DNA from 2 places in the Paraburkholderia sp. A1RI_3L genome. Region 2 is predicted to be linked to the other one. Evidence: predicted binding sites of a transcription regulator. Region 2 holds the regulator's gene; the other holds the start of a gene.
The links. The regulator FliA, encoded in region 2, starts transcription of late flagellar genes. The targets are predictions, from matches to a motif close to CTAAAGTTTNNNNNNNNNNNGCCGNTA.

Region 1: a site for FliA is predicted at 6,572-6,598, ahead of PXJ20_RS30940 (flagellin domain-containing protein). Genes of this name have one in related genera too.

Annotation. Positions count from the first base shown of each region.
Region 1 covers NZ_JARCHA010000021.1:48,777-56,741, forward strand. Annotated here, with positions in the region: gene PXJ20_RS30920 (DUF2126 domain-containing protein) at 1-1,369, shown strand, start outside; gene PXJ20_RS30925 (circularly permuted type 2 ATP-grasp protein) at 1,437-4,154, shown strand; gene PXJ20_RS30930 (transglutaminase family protein) at 4,151-5,053, shown strand; gene PXJ20_RS30935 (hypothetical protein) at 5,234-5,482, shown strand; gene PXJ20_RS30940 (flagellin domain-containing protein) at 5,658-6,476, opposite strand; gene PXJ20_RS30945 (NRAMP family divalent metal transporter) at 6,916-7,965, opposite strand, start outside.
Region 2 covers NZ_JARCHA010000001.1:343,740-351,704, reverse strand. Annotated here, with positions in the region: gene flhF (flagellar biosynthesis protein FlhF) at 1-1,328, shown strand, start outside; gene PXJ20_RS01705 (AAA family ATPase) at 1,321-2,217, shown strand; gene PXJ20_RS01700 (RNA polymerase sigma factor FliA) at 2,250-2,984, shown strand; gene PXJ20_RS01695 (hypothetical protein) at 3,379-3,822, shown strand; gene PXJ20_RS01690 (flagella synthesis protein FlgN) at 4,067-4,510, opposite strand; gene flgM (flagellar biosynthesis anti-sigma factor FlgM) at 4,644-4,997, opposite strand; gene flgA (flagellar basal body P-ring formation chaperone FlgA) at 5,289-6,761, opposite strand; gene flgB (flagellar basal body rod protein FlgB) at 7,099-7,593, shown strand; gene flgC (flagellar basal body rod protein FlgC) at 7,812-7,965, shown strand, end outside.

The DNA.
Region 1 (7,965 bases), on a different contig from region 2:
GCGCCTGAAGCTGCTGCAAGTCACGCCGGACCCCGGCGTGATCGAGGTGAACATTCATCCCGCCTCGAACTGGGATGAACTCGTGGACCACACCGAGCACCTGTATCAGGTGGCGCACGAATCGTATCTGTGCACCGAGAAGTTCATGGTCGACGGCCGCCACACCGGTACGGGCGGCGGCAATCACTTCGTGCTGGGCGGCGCGACGCCTGCGGACAGCCCGTTCCTGCGTCGTCCCGATCTGCTCGCGAGCCTCGTGGCTTACTGGCACAACCATCCGTCGCTTTCGTACCTGTTTTCAGGGCTTTTCATCGGACCGACGAGCCAGGCGCCGCGCGTGGACGAAGCGCGCAACGATCAGGTCTACGAACTCGAGATCGCCTTCGCCGAGATCCAGCATCAGCTCGATCTGCTCGGCACGTATGGCGACGCGTCGGGCACGCGGCTGCCGCCGTGGCTGATCGACCGCACGCTGCGCAACATCCTGATCGATGTGACGGGCAACACGCACCGCGCGGAGTTTTGCATCGACAAGCTCTATTCGCCCGACGGTCCCACCGGCCGCCTCGGCCTGCTCGAACTGCGCGGCTTCGAAATGCCGCCACATGCGCGCATGAGCCTTGTCCAGCAACTGCTGTTGCGCGCGCTGGTGGCGCGTTTCTGGAAGACGCCGTACACCACGCGCCTCACGCGCTGGGGCACGGAATTGCACGACCGCTTCATGCTGGGCACCTTCGTGCAGATGGATTTCGACGACGTGCTCGCCGATCTGCGCGAAGAAGGTTACGCGTTCGAGCGCGAATGGTTCGCGCCGCATTTCGAGTTCCGCTTTCCGCTGGTCGGCGAACTGGACACGAATGGCATCGCGCTGACCGTGCGCCACGCGTTGGAGCCGTGGCACGTCATGGGTGAAGAGGGCGCCATGGGCGGCACGGTGCGTTACGTGGATTCGTCGGTGGAGCGGCTCGAAGTGCGCGTGCTCGGCCTCAACGAAAGCCGCCACGTGGTGACCGTGAACGGCGAACCGCTGCCGCTGCAACCCACGGGCCGCGTGAGCGAACACGTGGCCGGCGTGCGCTTTCGTGCGTGGTCGCAGGCGACCTCGCTGCATCCCACTATCGGCGTGCATGCGCCGCTCACGTTCGACATCGTGGACACGTGGAGCGGGCGTTCCGTAGGCGGTTGCCAGTATCATGTCGCTCATCCGGGCGGGCGTAACTATCAGACGTTTCCGGTCAACGCGTACGAGGCGGAAAGCCGGCGGCGCGCGCGTTTCTTCACCATCGGCCATACGCCTGGACCGATGAAAGTCGAACCGTGCACGCGCAGCCTCGAATTCCCGTTCACGCTGGACCTTCGCCGCGCCTGACTTGACCCGACTGACTTGACCCGACTGACGTACTGGCTCCAACACGCGATCAAACGCACCCAAGACCTTGGCTTTTCAATCGACCCTACCGTTCGAGTCCACTGCGGACCACGCCGAAGCACTCGCGCTGCTGCGCATCCTGCCTGCCCGCAGCGGGCACTGGGACGAACTGCGCGATACGTCCGGCGCGATTCGCGAGCCGTGGCGGCGCTTCTTCGGCCTGCTGGGCGAAGACGGTGTGGCCGGGCTCGAACAGGCGGCGACGTCGGTCGTGCAGCAGATCCGCGGCAACGACATCACGTACAACGTCTATGCCGACAAGGGCGAGCCGCGGCCATGGGCGCTCGACCTGCTGCCGTTTCTGATCGACGAAGACGAATGGGCGGTGATCGAGCGCGGTGTGGCGCAGCGCGCGAAGCTGCTCAACGCCATCGTGGCCGACGTCTATGGCGAACAGACGTTGCTGCAGCGCGGCCTGTTGCCGCCCGCGCTGGTGTACGGCCACCCTGGCTATCTGCGCGCGGTGAAGGGTTTTACGCCGCCGGGCGGCCAGTATCTGCAGATTGTGGCGGTGGACCTGGCGCGCGCGCCTACGGGCGAATGGACGGTGATGTCGCAGCGCACCGAAGCGCCTTCGGGCCTGGGTTATGCGCTGGAAAACCGGCTGATCGTCTCGAGCCTCTTTACCGATGCATTCCGCTCGCTGCGCGTGAGGCGCCTTGCGCCCATGTATTCGCAGCTCATCGCCACGTTGGCCCAGGCCGCGCGCGCGACGATGCGCGAAGACGAGCGCAAGGCAAAGGGCGACTCGCCGCACATCGCGCTTTTGACGCCAGGGCCCTTCAGCGAGACCTACTTCGAGCACGTGTTTCTCGCGCGCTACCTGGGCCTGACGCTCGTGGAGGGCAAAGACCTCACGGTGCGCAACGACATGCTGTATCTGAAGACGCTGGGCGGGCTGGAACGCGTGCACGGCCTGCTGCGCCGGTTGGATGACGCGTTCTGCGACCCGGTGGAATTGCGGGCCGATTCCACCATCGGCGTGCCGGGACTGCTCCAGGTAATGCGCGCCGGCAACGTGATGGTGTCGAACATGCCGGGCGCGGGCTTCGTGGAGTCGCCCGCGCTGCATGGCTTCCTGCCCGGCATTGCCGCGGCGGTGCTCAATGAACCGCTTGCGCTGCCCAGCGTGCCCACATGGTGGTGCGGCGAGGAAGCGGCGCGCCAGCAGGCGTTCGCGCAGCTCTCCGAAGCGTTTCTCGTGCCCACGTGGCCGGGCATGCAAGGCCGCGTGGGTCCCGGCGCGCCGAACATTCCGGCCGGCATGGCGCGCGGGCCACAGCGCCTGGCCGATTGGGCCGAGCGCATCGAACAGGCCGCGGACGCGTTCACCATCCAGCAGCCATTGCCGTATTCCTACACGCCGCGCTACGAGGAGGGCACGCTGGGCGGCCGGCCCTCGGTGCTGCGCGTCTACGCCATTGCCGACTTGAACGGCGACTGGCACATGCTGCCCGGCGGCTTCACGCGTCTTGCGGCGGAGCATCAGACGTCGGTTTCGATGCAGTTCGGCGGCAGCAGTGTGGACACCTGGGTGCTGTCGAGTCAGCCCGGTTCCACTTTCTCGCTGCTGCCGTCGCCGATGAAGCCGGGCGACCTTGCGCGCCGGCATCGCATGGTATCGAGCCGTGCGGCGGAAAACCTGTTCTGGGGCGGCCGCTACGGCGAGCGCGCCGAAAACAACGTGCGGCTGTGCCGGCTGATACTCGGGTCGCTCGAAAGCAACGACGCCGATGAAATGTTCGGAACGCTAACGGAACTCGCGGCGCAGTGCGGGCTGATTCCATCCGTCGATACGCTTGCGCACAGTTCGCCTCACGCGTTCGAGCGCGTGCTCGTTGCGAATCTGCACGAGAACGCGGGGTACGCGAGCATCGGCCAGAATCTCGCGAGCCAGGCGAGGGCGAGCGGCGAGGTGCGAGGGCGGCTTTCCAACGACCACTGGCGCACCATCCTCGCGGCGCGCAATGATTTTCGCGACGCGCTGAGCGTGCTGTCGCTCGCGCCAGGCGGGCAGCGTCAGATGTTCGAGAGCGGCGGGCCCGGCTCGGGCAACGGCAGCGGCAACGGTGGGAATGGCGCTAACGGCGGCAATGGCGGCAATGGCACCGCCCGCGACCGCTACGAGCCATACGACCGCATGAAGCTGATGAAGGCGCTGGAAGACCTCGCCACGCAGCTTTCGGCCATCAGCGGCGCGCAGGGCGACCGCATGACGCGTGACGAAGCGTGGCGGCTGCTTTTCGTTGGCCGTCACATCGAGCGTGTGGCCACGATGACGACGTTCCTGCACGTCATTGCGAGCGAAGGCCGGCTCGCTACGCCCGCCGGCTTCGATCTGCTGCTGCAACTGTTCGATTGCACGCTCACGTATCGCTCGCTTTATCCTGGGCGCTTCGAGGTGCCGGCGCTGCTCGATCTGCTCGTGATCGACCCCACCAACCCGCGCGGCCTCTATGGCGTCTACGACCGCCTGCGCAAGAAGCTCGACGAAATTGCCGTGGCGGCGGGCGGCACGCGCCGCGCGCCGTTCGCTGAACTTATGCCGCCGGTTGCGGCATTGCCCACGCTCGAGCAGTTGTGCGAGCCTGGCGAGAACGGCCGCTTTCCGATGCTGCTCGATCTGTGCGAACAGCTGGGCGCCTACGTTGCCGCGGCTTCGAACGAGATCAGCGCGCGTTACTTCAGCCACGCGAATTCGCTTGCCGAGCAGGTGGCGCCATGAGCGGCGATGTCGTGCTGACTGTCTCGCATCACACCGTGTACCGCTATTCCACGCTCGTGGAGACCGCGCAGCATCTCGCGACGATCCGCCCGCTCACGTGTGCGTGGCAGCGCGTGATGGCGCACAGCGAGCGCATCGAACCCGAGCCTTCGTATCGGACGAGCCGCGTGGACGCGTTCGGCAACGACCTGCTCTATTTCTCGTTCGACTCGCCGCACGACTACCTGAAGATGACGAGCGAGACCACCGTGCTGCTGTCGCCGCGCTGGGCATCGCTGGATCCCGAGGCCACGCCGTCTTGGGAAGAAGTTGCGCAGGCGCTGCGTTTTCGCGCGGGCGGCGCGTTTCATCCCGAAACCGAGTTCTGCTTTGCATCACCCAACATCGCGCTTCTGCCTGAGCTGCGTGCCTATGCACAGCACAGTTTCACGCCGGATACGCCGCTTGCAGCGGGCGCGATCGACCTCATGCATCGCATCTACGCCGACTTCAAGTACAAGCCCGCCGCGACCACCTTCGATACCCCGGCTGCGCGCGCGTTCGAACTCAAGCACGGCGTGTGTCAGGACTTCGCACAGGTGATGATCGGGTGCCTGCGTACGCTCGGTTTGCCCGCGCGTTATGTGAGCGGCTATCTGCGAACTGACCCGCCCGAAGGCGCGCCGCGTCTGATCGGTGCCGATGCGTCGCATGCGTGGGTCTCCGTGTTTTGCCCGGGCGTGGGCTGGATCGATCTCGATCCGACCAACGACGTGCTCGCCGATCTCGATCACGTCACGCTCGCCACAGGGCGCGACTATAGCGACGTGTCCCTGCTGCGCGGCATGATTCTCGGCGGCGGCGAGCATCAGGTCGAAGTGGCCGTGCACGTTACGGGCGGCGAGCCGACCCTGGCCTAGTGCCGTCTGCGTGCGTTTTCGCGCATACCGTAACCCGGCGTTACCAAACTCGCAGACACGTTGCACCTGTCAAACGCTCGGATGCGTAGACTCCCGTCCACGGCCCCTCGGGCCGGACGTCGCATGGTGCGGGCATTTGTCGCACCCTGCCCACGATCCATCAGCCGACAGGAGTGCCCCATGCTGCCACCCAGGAACCGGACGGTGACCGCGCAATTCGACAACGTGGAGATGTGTGCCGAGTACAGCGAAGAGACGGGACGCCTTCGCATCCTGCGCGACGGCGCGCTGCTTCACGAATGGTTTCCGCCCAACTCGTGGTTCGCGATTGCATCGGTAGCCGGCGCGCGCAACTGGGGAACGCAGCCCGATGAAAGCGAATTGCGCGCGTTGCTCGCCAGCGAGGTATCGGCGTTGCGTATGGAGTGAAGCCGAGGCGCGACGCATACGTTCGCTTCACGCGGGACATCATCGAAGCGCGCTCCCATGAAAAAAGGTGGGCGGCTTTCACCGTCCACCTTCGACAGCACGCCGGCCACCCAGGGCGGCCCCACGCGCTGAATATCGCGCGACGCAAGCAATAAGCGCGTCGCGCGTTCGATGCTTACTGCAGGAGCTTCAGCACTTGCTGCGGCAGCGAGTTCGCTTGCGCGAGCACCGAGATACCGGCTTGCTGCAGCACTTGTGCTTTCGAGAGGTTCGCCGTTTCCGAAGCGAAGTCCGCATCGACGATCTGCGACTTGGCAGCGCTCAGGTTGGTCGATTCCGTCTGCGTGTTGCTGATAGCGGACTGGAACGTGTTCTGCGTTGCACCCAGCGTTGCCTGGAAGTTGTTGACTTGCGAGAGCGCTGCGTCGATTGCGGTGATCGCGTTCTGTGCACCCGACGTGGTCGAGATGTCGATGCCCGAAACGCCCAGGCCCGATGCATTCCACGTGGTCGAACCGAAGTTCGCCGTGATGGTCTGGTTCGCCGATGCGCCGATCTGGAAGTCCACGCTGCCGAGGCCGCCGAGCACATTCTGGCCGTTGAACGTCGTTTGCGTTTCAACGCGGTTGATTTCCGTCAGACGCGTCGTGACTTCAGTCTGCAGGTTCGCTTGCGCTGCCGAGCCGAGCGAGCCGTCGCCCGATTCCACGGCCAGCTGGCGGATACGCTGCAGGTTGGCCACGGTCGACGAGATCGCGCCCGAGGCGGTCTGCACCATCGAAATGCCGTTGTTCGCGTTCATCACGCCTTGATTCAGCGCGTTGATGGCGGCGGTCTGGCTGGTCGCGATCGCGAGGCCGGCGGCGTCGTCAGCGGCGGTGTTCACGCGCTTGCCCGACGACAGACGGTTGATGGCCTGCGACAGGGCGCTTTGCGAGCCGGACAGGTTCGTCTGCGTCGTCAGCGACAGGATGTTGGTATTGATATTAAGCATGAATCCCCTCGATTGGAGTGCGGATGTGCGTTTGATAACGAGTTAGGTTGCCGGCGATGTACTTGTCGGTCCGTGGACCAGCAACCTGTCCGTGTTATCGGCTCCAGATCGAACAACTTGAGAGGGGATTGTTCGTGGGACTGCGAAGTATTGTGTGAGGCCCAAAAAAATACCGGCCAGGTGGCCGGTACAAAATCCTCGTACTACATCCGAGCACCGTACGCCCTGTCGCAGGAATCGCGCGGTGTGCAAGCATTATGCGTGCTTAGAGCAGGGTTCGACAAGCGGAACATACCCTGCTTAGTGCAAGTGCTTACGCTCTCTTCCTCGGTGTTCCACGAACTTTTCGCGCTTTTCCGATGCGCGCGCTGCCGTTCTTAAGCATCCCTTAAGCTGCGTTCTGCTACGGGCGTGCTCTGTGTCGATCGTATGACCTTTGCTATTTGAGCAACATCATCTGCACGATCTTCACGACCACGAGCCCTACGGCAATCATGAGGTAGCCGCGCAGCACGGCCATCCATACGCGGCTTGCAAGCGTCACGCTGGGCGGCGGCAACTCGTGAAGCGGCGGCATGCGCCAGGTGTCGCGAGACGATTGCTCGTGTGCCGGGGCGCTCGCCGTTGCTGTGTCCACCGCTTCACGACGAACGTAGCGCAACCCGATCGTCGCGATACCGCCCACCACTGCGAGCAGTGTGCCGCCCGCGAGCACGGCGATGATCGTGTGACCACTGATGTCCGGATACATCACCGATGCCGTGAGGATGACTGACAACATCACGAGCACCCAGATGACGGCCGCGGTGAAGACATTCAGCTTCATCGTGTTCGCCCACGGTCCGAGCACGGCCTTGTCGTTGCACAGCAGAAGCAGGAACACCGTGGCGCTGGGCAGCAGCACGCCAGCCAGTGTTTGCACGGCTTCCGTGAGCAGTCCGAGCGGACTGCCGGGAATCAGCACGAGCGCCGCAGCGGCGGCAACGATGCCGAAGTACACGAGATAGAAGCCCTTCGCGTCCGACACGCCGCGATGCAGCGAGTGGCGAATCTTGAATACGTCGCCGATCGCATAGGCCGTGGAGAGCGATACGGCTGCGGCGCCGATGATGGCGGCATCGAACAGCGCGATGGCGAACAACACGGCTGGCGTGCGGCCCGCGTACTTTTCGAGACTCGCGATCACGCCGCCTGCGTCCGTGAAGTTGCCCGCTTCGGGCTTGCCTGCGTAGAGTGCCGCGCAGAAGGCCATCATCGCCACGGCGCCGATCAGTACGAACGCAATGCCGATCCAGAGATCGATCTTCTCGTACTTCATGAAACGCGGCGTGATGCGCTTGTCGATCACGTAGCTCTGCTGGAAGAACAACTGCCACGGCGCCACGGTCGTGCCCACGATGCCGATCACGAGCAGCATCACGTCCGCGAGCTTGCCGTGCGAGGGCCAGCCGGGCACGAGGAAATCGTGCGTCATCTGGCTCAGGGGCGG
Region 2 (7,965 bases):
CGGGTCACAGCGCGGGTCACAGCACGAAAGCCGCAGGTATGACGCCCGCCGACGCCATGGCCAAGGGACTCGGCATGCCCGCCGACCCGCACGCCGAACATGGCCAGCCCCGCCCGCAAGGCGAGGGCGTGCTCAACGTCAGCACGCCGGACTGGGCGCGCGAAGCGGCTCAACTGGCGGCGCGCCGCGCCACGCAGCGCATCTCACCGGCCTTCGATCTGCCGGGCAACAGCCAGCCGCCGACGCAATCGGCCACGCCCTCGGGCAACGCCAGGACCGCCGCCGATGCCGCAGGCGCGAACGCCTCGGCCAGCGTCACGGAAGCCATCAAGGCCCGCATCGAACAGGTGGTGAACGAAACGGTGATGAGCGAGCTGGCCTCCATGCGCGGCATGATGGAAGAGCAGTTCGCCGGACTCCTCTGGGGCGAGCGCCAACGCCGCAGCCCCACGCACGGCGCGCTCACCAAGCAGCTGTTCGCCGCCGGCTTCTCGGCCCAGCTCGTGAAGATGGTGGTGGACAACCTGCCCGAAGGCAAAGACCCGGAAGGCGCGCTGGAATGGGCGCAGTCGGTGCTCGAATCGAACCTGCCCGTGCTCGAAAACGAAGACGCGCTCATGGAACGCGGCGGCGTGTTCGCGCTGATGGGCCCCACGGGCGTCGGCAAGACCACGACCACGGCGAAGCTCGCCGCGCGCTGCGTGATGCGCTTCGGCGCGAGCAAGGTGGCGCTGCTCACCACGGACAGCTACCGCATTGGCGGCCACGAGCAACTGCGCATCTTCGGCCGCATTCTCGGCGTGTCGGTGCACGCGGTGCGCGACGGCGCCGACCTGCAGCTCGCGCTCACCGAACTCAAGAACAAGCACATCGTGCTGATCGACACGATCGGCATGAGCCAGCGCGACCGCGCCGTGACCGACCAGATCGCCATGCTGTGCAGCGCCGGCCAGCCGGTGCAGCGTCTCTTGCTGATGTCCGCAACGAGCCACGGCGACACGCTCAACGAAGTGGTGCAGGCCTACCAGAGCACGCCGGACAAGGCGCCGCTCGCGGGCTGCATTCTCACCAAGCTCGACGAGGCCACCAACCTGGGCGGCGCGCTGGACACCGTGCTGCGCTACCGGCTGCCGGTTCACTACGTGTCGACCGGCCAGAAGGTGCCCGAGAACCTCTATGTGGCGACGAAGCGTTTCCTGATCCGCAGCGCGTTCTGCATTCCGCGCGAGCACTCGCCCTTCGTGCCGCACGAAGACGACATCCCGGCGCTGCTCTCGGCGCTGTCCACGCGTTCGAATGCCGACCTGCACGAGGTTCGCTTTGGATAAATTCGTAGCCGACCAGGCGGAGGGGCTGCGGCGGCTGCTCGCCCGCAGCGGCTCGCGAGTGATCGCGGTGACCGGCGGCTCGGAGAGCGTCGGACGCACCACGACAGTAGTGAACCTTGCAGCGGCATTGGCCGAGCAGGGCAAAGACGTGCTCGTCATCGACGAGTGCCTGGGCGACCGGTCGGTGAGCGCCACGCTTGGCGGCATGCAACGCGTGGGGAATCTCGCCGGCGTGATGCGCGGCGAGGTGTCTCTCGCGGCGGCCGTGAGCCGGCATCCGCTCGGCTTCGGCGTGCTCTCGGCCTGGCGCGGCAGCCAGGAAGGCTATAGCGCCGAACAGTACGGACTCGTGCTGAACGGCCCCGCCGACGTCGTGCTGATCGACGCCGGGCTCGACAGAAACGGCGCGCTCTCCGGGCTCGCCATGCGCTCGCACGACGTGATGGTCGTGACGCGCGTCTCGGCGCAGGCCATCACCGATGCCTACGCCGCCATGAAACGTCTTCATTTCGCGCACGCAATCGCGCAGTTCCGCGTGCTCGTCAATTACGTCCAAAGCGCGGCCGATGCCCACACGGCATTCGAGAACCTCGCAGGCGTGGCGGGTCGTTACCTCACCGTCTCGCTCGAAAACGCAGGCTGCATTGCGGCTGACCCACACATGGCGCGGGCCGTCGAGCTCGCACGCTGCATCGTGGACGCTTTTCCGTCCACGGCCGCCGCGCGCGACTACCGGCATGTCGCCGCAGAACTGCAGTACTGGCCCATGCGGCCAGCCATGTCGTCGCGCGCGGCCATGACGCGCCCGACCGTAACAACGTCGGCCCCATCGCCATCCATGTGGCAGGCCGACCCGGCCGCCGAATGGCCGTCGGCGCAGCATGCGTGACGCCACTCGGGGACTTCAGGCAGGAGAGCACGATGTATAACGCTCAGGGAAAGATTTCGCAGGACGAGGTGCTGGCGAAGTACGCGCCGCTCGTAAGACGTCTCGGTTTGCAGCTCGTGGCCAAGATGCCGGCGAGCGTGGATCTGGACGATCTGATCCAGGCCGGCATGATCGGTCTGCTCGATGCGGCGAGCCGCTACAAGGAAGATCAGGGCGCGCAGTTCGAAACCTACGCGAGCCAGCGCATTCGCGGCGCCATGCTCGACGAGCTGCGCAGCAACGACTGGCTGCCGCGCAGCCTGCGGCGCACGTCGCGCGAGGTGGAGAGCGCGGTGCACCAGGTGGAGCAGCAGCTGGGCCGTTCGGCGAGCGAGACGGAGATCGCCGGGCATCTCAAGATGCCGCTCGACGAATATCAGTCCATGCTGCAGGACCTGCATGGCAGCCAGCTGATCTACTACGAAGACTTCGACCGGTCCGCGGACGACGAGCCGTTCCTCGACCGCTACTGCGTCGATCACTCGGATCCGCTTTCCGCGCTGCTCGACGAAAGCCTGCGCGCGGCGCTGGTGGAAGCCATCGACAAGCTGCCTGAGCGCGAGAAGCTCTTGATGTCGCTCTACTACGAGCGCGGCATGAACCTGCGCGAAATCGGCGCGGTGATGGAAGTGAGCGAATCGCGTGTGTGCCAGCTGCACAGCCAGGCCGTGGCGCGTCTGCGCACGCGTCTGCGCGAACTGGCCTGGGCGGGCGCCGAGGCCGACTGAGAAACCCGAGCGGGGTGCGTTCGAGGGGCGTTCGCGCCTTTCCGGGCGGGTGGCGCTGTTGTTGGCGTTAGAGGGCGCCGGGTAGCGGACCCCGGACCCCAGGGCCCAAGGCGCCGGGCCTCGGGCGGCATCGGTTCGGCTGGCGCTGTGCTGGCTTGTGTGGGGCGGCTGCTTTGCTGCCGTTTCACCGCTGCGTGAGCGGTACGTCATTCGCACCCTGTCCGCGCGTCCTCCAATTCTTCGGCGGCTTTTTCGCCGTCTTTCGGGCCGGCTTCCCGGCTCGTTCATCGGGCCGCTTCAGGCCGTAACACCACTAACATTTTCTTACACCACCCTTTCTGACGGGTGGCTACACTTGCGCCGCGTTATTACGAAGACAATGGGGTTAAACCAGATGCTCAAAAAAATCGCAGGAATCGCCGTGTTGACCGCGGCTTCGGCCGCTGTATCGCTGCCCGCTATGGCGGGTGACCTGAACAATGCGCTCGGCGGGGGCCTCGGCGGGGTGGCGGGTGCCGCAGTGGGCGGCGCGCTGGGCGGCAGCACGGGCTCCGTGATCGGCGGTGCGGTGGGCGGCGGTGCAGGCGCTGCGGTCACGTCGAACCGGCGCGAACGTACGGGCGCCATCGTGGGCGGTGCGCTGGGCGGCGGCGCGGGCACGGCGGCAGGCAACGCGATGGGCGGCCGCACGGGCGGGCTGATCGGTGCGGGACTGGGCGGTGGTGCCGGCGCGGCACTGGGCGGCAACATCTCGCGCAGCAACTCCTACGCGGACGAGGGCGAGCGCGGCTATCGCAGCACCGGCCACCACCGCAAGCATCGCAAGCACTGGGATTGAGCCGCGAGCAGCAAAGGCAAGAGGATCGAGAAAGGCGCAACGACGCCTGAGGTTGAAGGCCGGGGTTGAAAACCGGTCTTGAAAACCGGGTTTAAAAACCAGGGTTTGAAAACACAACGGGCCGCACATTCGCAAGGATGTGCGGCCCGTTGGTTTTTGGTGCGGCTGGCCGGCGAATTCAGCGAGGATGCTGCGCCCGGATCATCGCGCCGCGCGCCTCAAAACCCGGCTCCGGGGAAATCGATCAAACTCGCCCGAACGCGGGAATTCGCCCATCCGGCCCGTACAAACCGGCCTTATGCTGCGCGCCCTTGAGCACGTCGAGGGCGCGGCGGTTGTATTCCATGCGGGTATGGATCAGCACGCCGTTGGTGGCGTTGGAGCGTTTCGCGCGTTCGGCCGCCTTTTGCAGCAGCGCCCATTGCGTGGCGAGCCTCGGGTCGGCGCCGGAGGCCAGCTCCATGCCGCGCCAGCCCGGCGGAAAGCCCAGCTCCGCAAGCTGCGCGTCGCGCTGCTTTTCCAGCGCCGAGAGCTTTTCGACCAGTTCGGTCTTCATCTCGATGATGGGCGGCAGCTGTTCGAGCGGAGAGACGGCGGTCAACGCCTTCTCTTCGCACGCGAGCACCGAAGCGAACGCTTCGACGGCGGCATATTCGTCGATGACGGTGGCAAGGAGGGCGTCTTTCATCACAATCACTCAACTCGCAGTCGGCTTGCCGCGCCCTGACTGGGGCGCACAAGCCGTGGTCAATTGGCTGCTGCACGTGCGCGCTTCGCCCGAAGGTGCGGCGAGGCACGCTGAACGCGCTGGCCAACCGGGGTTAGCTCCCCGCCGACCCCGCGCGCGTTTGCAGCAGGCTACGTGCCGTTTCGAGAACGGCGTCGGCAATCTTGCCGGTATCAATACTCAAGGTGCCGTCGCGCAGCGCCTGCTTGATCGACTCGACGTGTGCCGTATCGATGTCCGCCGCGCCGGACGCGGCGAGGCCGCGCAGTTGCGCCGACAGCGCCGACAGGTTCACGTTCGCGTCGCCGGACGCGCCGCCGCCGGTGGACGGTACGGGGCTGCTGGCTGCGCCTTGCGCGCCAGACGCGGCCGTTTCGCCTTGCTGGGTACGCTGCAGCCCGTCTTTTAGCGACTGCAGGCTCGAATTGCTGGTGGAATCGACTTTCACGATTGGCTTCCTGAACGGTTGACCGCGGTGCCCGGATTCGACTGAGGAATCCGGCTTCCGCGTGGCCTTCTTCGGCCACGGTGGGGCGCGTCATGGGCGCCGCTTTGCCCGGATTAACGGCAGGTACCAATCAAACTTTAGTGCATGGACGGCAAGGCCGCCAAAGCGCCGCGAGGCGCGACGGCTGCACGCAAGGGGCCATAACAGCCCCGGTCGAAACCACTTCACATCATTCGAGGCGCAGCAGGCGCCGGTCCAATCTCCTGTTCAAATCCACCCAACCTGCAACGTTCAAAGCTGGATCTCCACGGTGCCGCCTTCTTTGACGATGCCGCTGATGATCTGGCCGCCCGCCGTCTTCACACGGACCTGCTGGCCGGGCGACGCGTTGTTCATGGCGCTGCCCTCGGACGAAATCGAAAAGCCCGGGCCCTGCGCGACCACGCGCACGGTTTGCCCGATCGTCACGGAACTCGCACTGCGCAGCATGTCCTGGCGCAGCGGCAGCCCGGCAGGCACGCGGACCAGCGCCACGGCGCCGATCGCCTGCGATGGGTCGGTGACCACCGCCTGCGGCAGCAGCGTGAGGTCGCCGTCGCGTGCCACCAGGTCGGCGGCGCTGAGCGGCTCGCCCGGGGCAATCGCGCGCGACGCCGTGTAGTAGGTGGCCTGAACCGAGATCTTCGCCTGAAGGTAGAGCGTCCACGGACGCTCGCCCGCGCAGCGCACGCCCACCGTGGTGCGGCCCCACATGCGGGTGCCGGCGGGCGCGAACGGCTGCATCGTCGTGCAGGCCGCAAGGCCGCGCGGAAATACGTTGGCCACGGTGATGTTGACCTTGCCGGGAAGGCCCACGACCTGCTGCTGAAGCCAGGCGAGCGCAGCGCGCCGGATCGACTCGCCGTCCTGCTGGCCTTCGGGCACGGCGGCTTGCGCGACTGTGGCGGCCTGGGCCGACTGGGCCGGTTGCGCGGGCTGAACGTTCGATGCAGGCGCCTGCGCCGGCTGCACATGTTGATACGGTTGTGCCGCCTGGGTTCCCTGGGCCGGCACAGCGCGCGGCACCATGCGCTCGAAGCGCGGCGCGGTTGCTGCGTAGCCGCCGCTGGCAGGCGGGTTCATCGCGATGGCCTGCGGCGCGAGATTCGCCTCGCGGCCGCGCGCCGGGAGGGTCGCCACAGCGGGTGTCACGACCACCGGCATGACCTGGCTGGCCGCCACGGGCAGGTTCACGCGCGTCAGGCCAGATGCCATGCCGGGCCGGGCCGCCGACGCTTCGCCCGTCCCCGCGATCACGATGGCGCCGTCGGCCTTCGCTGCCTGCTCGAAGCGGTCGCCGGCAGCGGCGGCCGGTCGCATCGACGCGGCGAGGGCGGCTGGGGTGGGCTGCATCCCGGCATTCGCACGTTGCGCCGTCACGCCGGCAGGCGCGGACGGGCTCGTCACCATCTTGCTCATGGCGGCCAGTGCATCCGGGTTCTTTTCGCCCGGACCCGGGATCACGATCGGCTCGCCCGTGCCTTGCGCATGCGCGGCGTTCGAAGCGAGCAGGGCCAGCGTGCCGGCACTCACCGAGAGCGTCCACGCAAGCGCGACGAGGAGGCCGCGCAGCGCAGGCGCGCGCCTCGCTCGCGCCGGAGCAGCCGGTGCGTGCGAAGTGGCCGATGTCGATGCGCCCGGCGCGGGCGAAGCATCGAAAGCCGTTTCAGCAGCGGTTTCAGCGGTCAACAAGGCGGTCGGAGCATTTGAAGCGGGCTCGTTCATCGCCACTCTCCACGGCCCCCGGGGGACCAGACAGGCGCCAGGCAAGAAGCCGGACAAGAAGCAAGACAAGAAGAAGCCAAACAAGGCGGCCAGACAAGGGCTAACCCAAGGGCTAACCCAAGGGCCAACCAGGGGCCAACCAAGGGCCAACAATACGAGAGGCATTCTAGAGACACCCCCCTTCGCGCAAACGTTGAATAGAGGCCCCCTTCCCCGGCTATTCCTCCGATTGCTGCTTGCGTCCCAGACCTAAGATGCTCCACAAGCAAAAAGGCCTTCCACGCAGCCGCTACTGCAAGCGTGACGCAAGGAAGAAGCGTTTTTTCGGAGAACCGCAATGCTGGACAAACTCGATGCCGAATTCGCCTTTGGGCGCGAGGCGCTCGATGTGCGCGCATACCGTCAGGAACTGCTCTCGTCGAACATCGCCAACTCGGACACGCCGGGCTACAAGGCACGCGACGTCGATTTCGCGTCGTCGCTCGCCGGTGCGCTGAGGAAGAGCGGCGCTGCGACCGGAACGGCCACCTCGAACGCGGCACCGCTCGCCATGGCGCAGCCGGCCGGCGTGACGAGCGGCATGACCATGGCGACGACCGAAGCGGGCCACATGGCCGGCAAGGCGCGCTTGACGCCCACGGGCGGTTCCCCCGACGACTACGGCCAGCTCCAGTACCGCATTCCCACGCAACCGGCGCTTGACGGCAACACCGTCGACCTCGACAGCGAGCGGGTGCAGTTCGCCGACAACACGCTGCACTTCGAGACCGGCATGACCGTGCTCACGCAGCAGATCAAAGGCATGCTCGCGGCCATCACGTCAGGCAGCTGACGCGGCGGCCTGCATTCGTGCAGGGCAAGCAGGAAAGCAGGAAGCCAGACCACGGCACAGGCAGCAGGCTGCGCCGGTCAGGCAAGAGACAAATCGCTACGGGAAAGCAGGCGGGCCGTGCGCAGGAGGCACCGGAAGCGCGAAAGCGCAAAGGTGACAGGCGCGGCCCGCCACAACCGCCGGCCAACGCAGGCCGGCAACGAGAGGTGAGATTCGCCATGCCATCGCTGATGAACATCTTTAGCGTCGCCGGCTCTGCGCTGTCCGCGCAGTCGGAGCGGCTCAACGTGACCGCGTCGAACCTCGCGAACGCGGACAGCACGACGGGACCGGACGGCAAGCCGTACAAGGCCAAGCAGGTCGTCTTCGCGG